Regions from separate parts of the Rhizobium sp. 05N49 genome, predicted to be linked through region 2. Evidence: predicted binding sites of a transcription regulator. Region 2 holds the regulator's gene; the other holds the start of a gene.
What was found. The regulator LexA, encoded in region 2, represses DNA repair genes until DNA is damaged. The targets are predictions, from matches to a motif close to TGTTCNNNNTGTGTTCNG.

Region 1 (3,410 bases), on a different contig from region 2:
CGCGACCGCAGCTTCGGCCGCATCGTCAATATCTCCTCCATCAACGGCCAGAAGGGCCAGATGGGGCAAGTGAACTATTCTGCCGCGAAAGCGGGCGACCTCGGATTTACCAAGGCACTTGCCCAGGAAGGGGCGGTCAAGAATATCACCGTCAATGCTATTTGCCCCGGCTATATCGGGACGGAGATGGTGCTTGCGGTGCCCGAAAAGGTACTGAACGAGAAGATTATTCCGCAAATTCCGGTCGGGCGCCTCGGCGAACCCGAGGAGATCGCGCGCTGCGTGACCTTCCTCGTTTCCGACGATGCCGGCTTCATTACCGGTTCGACTTTGACCGCCAATGGCGGTCAGTTCTTCGCCTGAATTATTTCTTGTGGCTGTGAGCGTAGTTGCTCGGGAAACTGCCGGTTCCGTCATAGGGGCCGGCAGATGCTCCATAGGCGGCAAGCACAATGGTGATGAGGGCGGCGATCGCGATGATCCTGTTCATGGTGATGTCTCCCCGCGGATGAGCGCTCGGATAGTTGCCGTCCGCGGCTTCGGTTTCGTTGATGCTGTCAGGCGTTTGGATTGCGCCGTCTATTGGCTCTGACGGGCACTTGCTGAATGGCGCGGTCGTGGCTGCGGAGAGCGGCGATTGCCATCGTCAGGAAGGCTGAGGCGATTAGGATAGCGACGGCGGAATTCAAGAAAATCGGGGCCATGGTAAGCGCTCCTTTCCATTCGCGGGCGGCACATGCTCTGCCGGCGATCTTGAAAGGAATATGGGCTCAGGTCTGCCAGGGCGGTAGATTTGACTTCAGCGACCGATTGTCAACGCCGCGTTGACGACAATAGCGGGCAACAAAAACGGGCGCCGAAGCGCCCGTCCAAAAATTCCGATGGGCCAGGATCGATCAGCGGCAACGCGCTTCGTAGCGGCGACCGTAACGGTCGCGATAGATGCAGTAACCCTGGCGTTCGACCGAATGGCCGATCAGCGCGCCTGTCAGACCGCCGGCGACTGCGCCAACTGCCGCGCCACCCCAGCTGTTGGTGACAGCGCCACCGATGATTGCGCCCGTGCCGGCGCCAATCGCCGTGCCCTGCTCCGTCGGAGTGCAGGATGCGAGAGCGCCAATGAGAGCGCAGCTAAGGATGATCTTCTTCATGTCTAAACTCCCCAGGTTATCGGCCTTTAAATTCGGCCCATCAGCACAAGAATGATAATGATGACGAGAACTAACCCCAAACCACCTGAAGGTCCATAGCCCCATCCGCGGCTATAACCCCAATTCGGCAAGGCGCCGACCAATAACAGTATAAGGATAATAAGAAGTATCGTGCCAAGCATGGTATTTGTCCTGCCTCATCCTCATTTCGACTGGACTAGAAACCCACATCGGCGAATTTTGTTCCCGGCTAAGCTCTCAGAATATCACGGCGGCGTTATCAGCTGTTGCAACGGAAGCCGACTTTAGCCGGTTTCGTGGAAAGCAAGTCGGCGAAATGCCATCGGACATTTTCTAAGTATGGTTAAAAATATCTTTTAATACAATATGTTGCGGTGAACAAAGCGGGAAAATGGAGATGTCTCCGATTCGTCAGCGATTCGTTCCGGCTTTGATCGGCCATGACCTTTACCGGATCGTCGGCACCGGCCGGTTTAATGCTCCGTAAATTTGGCATGTAAAAGATTAATGGCTTCCGGCGGTCCGGAGTGGCCATAGCAAATCCGGAATCCGTATCTTGGGATCGGTGCGAAAATGCGCACAAGATCTCGCCGTGAACGAAAAGGGAAAGCCTCGACTTTAGCGATTCGTCTCCGGTTCGTTCCGGCTTTGGTCGAAGCGTTAATTTCAGGCTTGACCTTTGCGCCTTTACGATTCGGCAACAAGCGTTAACGGCAGCTGCCGCCACCAGTCCTCAGGTAATGCTGCAGATTCAGTATCTAGTGTAAAAAAGCGATTCAAAATCAATACTTAGCCGTGAACAAAAGCTGAATCAGCCGGAGTCAGCGATTCGTCTCCGATTCGTTCTCAAGCTGTTCCGAATCTTAAATCAAGGACTTAGCGGGCTGTGACTTCTGTGCTCAATCCAAAGTCTATTTCAAATCCGCCCTTGCGTTTGGAGCTTTGGCTGTCCATGTGTTCTTTGCCTCATCCGAAGCTCCGACTTGACCCTGGGCGCTATCGCCTCACTTGCATGGACCATGACCCTGACTTCGCAGCCGATGATACTGAGCGGGCGCGGTGTGACCGCGGTGCTCGGACCGACCAATACCGGCAAGACCCATTATGCAATCGAACGCATGGTGGCGCATGGCACTGGTGTGATCGGCCTGCCGCTCCGATTGCTGGCGCGTGAGGTCTATACGCGCGTGGTCGAAAAGGTCGGCGCCCAGAACGTGGCGCTGGTGACCGGCGAAGAAAAGATCTCGCCGCCGAACGCGCGTTTTTCCGTTTGTACAGTCGAGGCGATGCCGCGGGAAACCAAGGCTGCCTTCGTCGCCATCGACGAAGTGCAGCTTGCGGGCGATCTCGAGCGCGGTCACATCTTTACGGACCGGATCCTGCATCTGCGCGGCCGCGAGGAGACGCTTCTATTGGGCGCCGGCACCATGCGGCCGATCCTGCAGCAGCTCCTGCCGGGAATTACGGTCACGGAGCGGCCGCGGCTTTCTCATCTTCTCTATGCCGGGCAGAAGAAGATTACTCGGTTGCCGCAGCGTTCGGCGATCGTCGCTTTCTCGGCCGATGAAGTTTATGCGATCGCGGAATTGATCCGGCGCCAGCGCGGCGGTGCGGCCGTCGTGCTCGGAGCGCTCAGCCCGCGTACCCGCAATGCCCAGGTAGCGCTTTATCAGGCGGGCGACGTCGAATATCTCGTTGCGACCGATGCGATCGGCATGGGCCTCAATCTCGATGTCGATCATGTGGCCTTCGCGCAAGACCGGAAGTTCGACGGCTATCAGTTCCGTAATCTCAATCCAGGCGAACTCGGCCAGATCGCCGGCCGCGCCGGTCGCCATGTGCGTGATGGAACCTTTGGTGTTACCGGCCAGGTTTCACCCTTCGACGAGGAGCTCGTGCAGCGCATCGAGGGCCACGAGTTTGACAACGTCAAGGTTCTGCAATGGCGGACCAAGGATCTCGATTTCTCGACGATACAATCCCTGCGGGCAAGCCTTGAGACCGGTCCCCGCGTGCCGGGCCTGACGCGGGCGTTGCCCGCTGTCGACCAACAGGCGCTTGAACATTTGTCGCGTTATCCGGAAATCGTCGACCTCGCCAATACGCCTGCGCGGGTCGAAAAGCTCTGGGAGGCTTGCGCTTTGCCGGACTATCGGCGCATAACGCCTGCGCAACATGCCGATCTTATTTCTACCCTCTTTTCCGATCTGGTGCGCTATGGCACGGTGAATGAGCAGT
Region 2 (3,410 bases):
TATCTGCAGGATATCGACGACCTTACCCACTTCGGCGCATTGTTCTTCGTTGTGGATGTCGGTCAGAACCGGAATGCCGAGTTCTTTCTTGAGATCGGCGAAAACTTCCAGCCCCTTTTCAAGGCCGACACCGCGTTTGCTCGACAAGGAAGACCGGTTCGCCTTATCGAAGGAGGTCTTGTAGACGAGCCCGATGCCAAGCTTGGCGCAGAGTTCCTTCAATGTGCCGGCAACCATGAACGCATGATCGCGGCTTTCCATTTCGCAAGCGCCAGCAATCAGCGACAGGCGTGAAGCATTGGAGAAGGTGACCTTACCGGCGCCTTCGCCGACCGTCACCACGGAGTTGGTAGTAGAGCTCATGATGTTTCCTCAAAGGCGAAGAGTACGCCCTGGCCGGGCGCAGGCTTCACCAGAATACGGTTACCCTTGCGTGTATAGGTCACCCCGTTAGCAGCCAAATGCGCTTCTGTCACGGCCAGATCGCCGACAGCAAAGCGGATCGCCCGACCGCGCAGACCACGATCGGTATCCGACGTGGCAAGATCGAAATAAGCCTCCAGCCCTTCCGGGGTCATCAGGCTGATCTTTGCGTTTCCGGTGGGCACGTCCAGCCCGAAACTCGTGAGCTCAGTAGATGCGCCTTTTGCCACGGAGCGAACGAACTCACCGAAGGCTGTCGGCTCGGGGGCCGCGAGCGCGATCTCGGCAATGCCTGTGACACCATTGGCATGGGTCTCAAGCGCGGTCCGGTTGGCAGGAAGCGGATTGACGCGTTCGACTGCGAAGAGAAAGAAATCCGGTGCCCGCAGGTCGCCAGCGAAGGCGAGCCGGAAGCCGGCAATATTCTCCGTGCCATCCGGCATTTTAACAGGGCGCTCGAACTGCAGCACAGAACCGGCACTCATACTGTCCTTCACGAATCGAGCATGTTCGTGCTTTGCATCTGCCGTCGCAAAGGCAATCGCGGACAGTCCTTCGCTGCCGCAGCGGAAGCGAAAAGCCTGATTGCGGGCGGTGAACACATTGCCATCGTGTGCTGTCTCCTCGCTCTCTTCGACGCTCGCGACACCCAGGGGCTCCAGATAGGATTTGTCGGCAAAGAAAACGCAGGCATTTTCGGTCCCAAAAGGATGACGGGCATCCGGCGCCACAGTGAAACCAAGCTTGCCCAGTCTTTCGCGGGCAAGGTCGATATCGGTAACCGGCAAAACGAGATGATCGATTGCAAGCGTATCTTGGCTCATTAGGTCCCCTCCAACAGTCACAAGGAGATGTGCTTCAGCAGGTGTTGCGAGACAAGGCCGGGAAGGCCCGGGCGCGAGAAAAATAAAATTCTCACCAGAATGGACAGAAGTTTTACGAAAATTTAGCTACTTGCGGAACACATATGGAACATATAGTGTCCGTTCTGGATTTGTTTCAAGACTGGGGTGCACGCCATGCTTACGCGCAAACAACAGGAACTCCTTCTTTTCATTCACGAAAGGATGAAGGAGTCGGGCGTTCCTCCGTCTTTCGACGAGATGAAGGATGCGCTGGATCTGGCCTCGAAATCCGGTATTCACCGGCTGATCACGGCGCTTGAGGAGCGCGGCTTCATTCGCCGGCTTCCGAACCGGGCACGCGCGCTCGAAGTCATCAAACTGCCGGAGGCCTACAGCCCCAGCCTGCAGCCACGTCGCGGCTTTTCACCGAGCGTCATCGAAGGCAGCCTCGGCAAGCCGCAGCCCGTTGCAGCGCCGGCTCCGGCAAAGCCAGCGCCCGCTGCCGATAACGGCAACTCGGTCTCCGTCCCGGTCATGGGCCGCATCGCTGCCGGTGTGCCAATCTCGGCAATCCAGAACAATACGCATGACATCACCGTTCCTGCCGATATGCTCGGCTCCGGCGAACATTATGCGCTCGAAGTTCGCGGCGACTCGATGATCGAAGCCGGCATCTTCGATGGCGACACCGTCATCATCCGAAATGGCAGCACCGCCAACCCGGGTGATATCGTCGTTGCCCTCGTCGACGACGAGGAAGCAACACTCAAGCGCTTCCGGCGCAAGGGTGCATCGATTGCGCTCGAGGCTGCAAACCCTGCCTATGAGACCCGAATTTTCCCACCGGATCGAGTGAAGGTTCAGGGAAAGCTCGTCGGCCTCATTCGCCGCTATCACTGACCGGTGACTGGCTTGCGTCTGCGAATGTATCGCTGCGCCAGTCATAGGCGCGGTGGCGCATCCAGGGGCGTTGCAATGGGCCGAATGCGGTTGCGACATCGATTCCACTATCTGTGAAGCGAAGCTCGACAGAACCTGACTTGCGCAGCGTCTCGGCGGTAAAGAGCAGCGCGCCGGAACGGCAACGGTCGAAGCGCAATCGGACAGGAGTTACGACAATATCGGCCGTATCGCAGGCCGGCCCCAGATAGGCAGCGTTTTCGATGACAGTCAGTTTCTTTCCATTGCCCAGCAAGGCGGTACACCAGGCGCGCTTTTGGCAAGAGAATCGTGACGTTGGGCTGATGGCGAGTGCCTGCCTCATTGTCTCTCTGGCTTCATTCTGTTGATCGGTTGACAGCTGCAATCTTTTGCCATCGGACACGGTGGGTGTGTTGGTGGCTTGAAGCATAACCGGCTTCTGATGCTCTTCGATGGCAAGTGCCCTCTGCCATTGTTCGAAAATGAAGGCTGGCGGCTTTTCACGGTTTGAAGCCATTGCCTCTCCGTCGATTAGAGCGACCAGGCTGCCGTCTTCCGAGATGGTGACGTCGGGCATCGCTTCTGATGGAAGCAACACAACAGCGAACGTTGAAACAGTGATTATTACGGTTCCGATATGCCGCAACCGGGTTCTGAGCAAGGTCAGCAACAGGAAGCCGAAGACGGCTGCCGGAAAGTACCAGCCGGGTAAGCGGGCAACATCTATATTGCCGCCCCACCCCGCCACCGCCTTTGCAATGGCGATCACCAGGTCGAGCCCGAACCCTGCCACCGGCCATAGCCAGCCATCCAGACCAAAAGGCATCAGCAGCATCGCCAGCATGCCGGCCGGCATGACGATGAATGAAATAACCGGCATGGCCGCGAGATTTGCCGGCAGGCCATAAGCAGTCAGCCGGTGGAAATGTTCGATCGAAAACAGCGCCGTCGAGAACCCACCGATGAGAGACGTCAGGAAAATGCCGCCGAAGAAGCCGCCGACCATGAAGAAAGGTTTCATGATCGGAAGTTTGGCAAAGGCATTTTCCCGCATCGGCCGCCCTTTCCAGAGGTCGTATCCGGCGACCAGGGCAAGTGTTGCGGCGAAAGACATCTGGAAGCTCGGTCCGAGCACTTCCGATGGTGAGACCGCGAGGATCACGAGAGCCGACAGCGCCACGTTTCTGAGGCTGATCGACGGCCGATCGAAGAAGACGGCAA

Region 1: a site for LexA is predicted at 2,014-2,031, ahead of AC1DF8_RS08680 (helicase-related protein). Genes of this name have one in related genera too.

What each region holds. Positions count from the first base shown of each region.
Region 1 is NZ_JBFTME010000003.1:292,005-295,414, reverse strand. It holds gene phbB (beta-ketoacyl-ACP reductase) at 1-363, shown strand, start outside; gene AC1DF8_RS08700 (hypothetical protein) at 365-490, opposite strand; gene AC1DF8_RS08695 (hypothetical protein) at 558-704, opposite strand; gene AC1DF8_RS08690 (glycine zipper domain-containing protein) at 897-1,151, opposite strand; gene AC1DF8_RS08685 (DUF3309 family protein) at 1,178-1,333, opposite strand; gene AC1DF8_RS08680 (helicase-related protein) at 2,192-3,410, shown strand, end outside.
Region 2 is NZ_JBFTME010000006.1:366,744-370,153, forward strand. It holds gene kdsA (3-deoxy-8-phosphooctulonate synthase) at 1-363, opposite strand, end outside; gene AC1DF8_RS15400 (VOC family protein) at 360-1,247, opposite strand; gene lexA (transcriptional repressor LexA) at 1,443-2,168, shown strand; gene AC1DF8_RS15410 (ComEC/Rec2 family competence protein) at 2,149-3,410, opposite strand, start outside.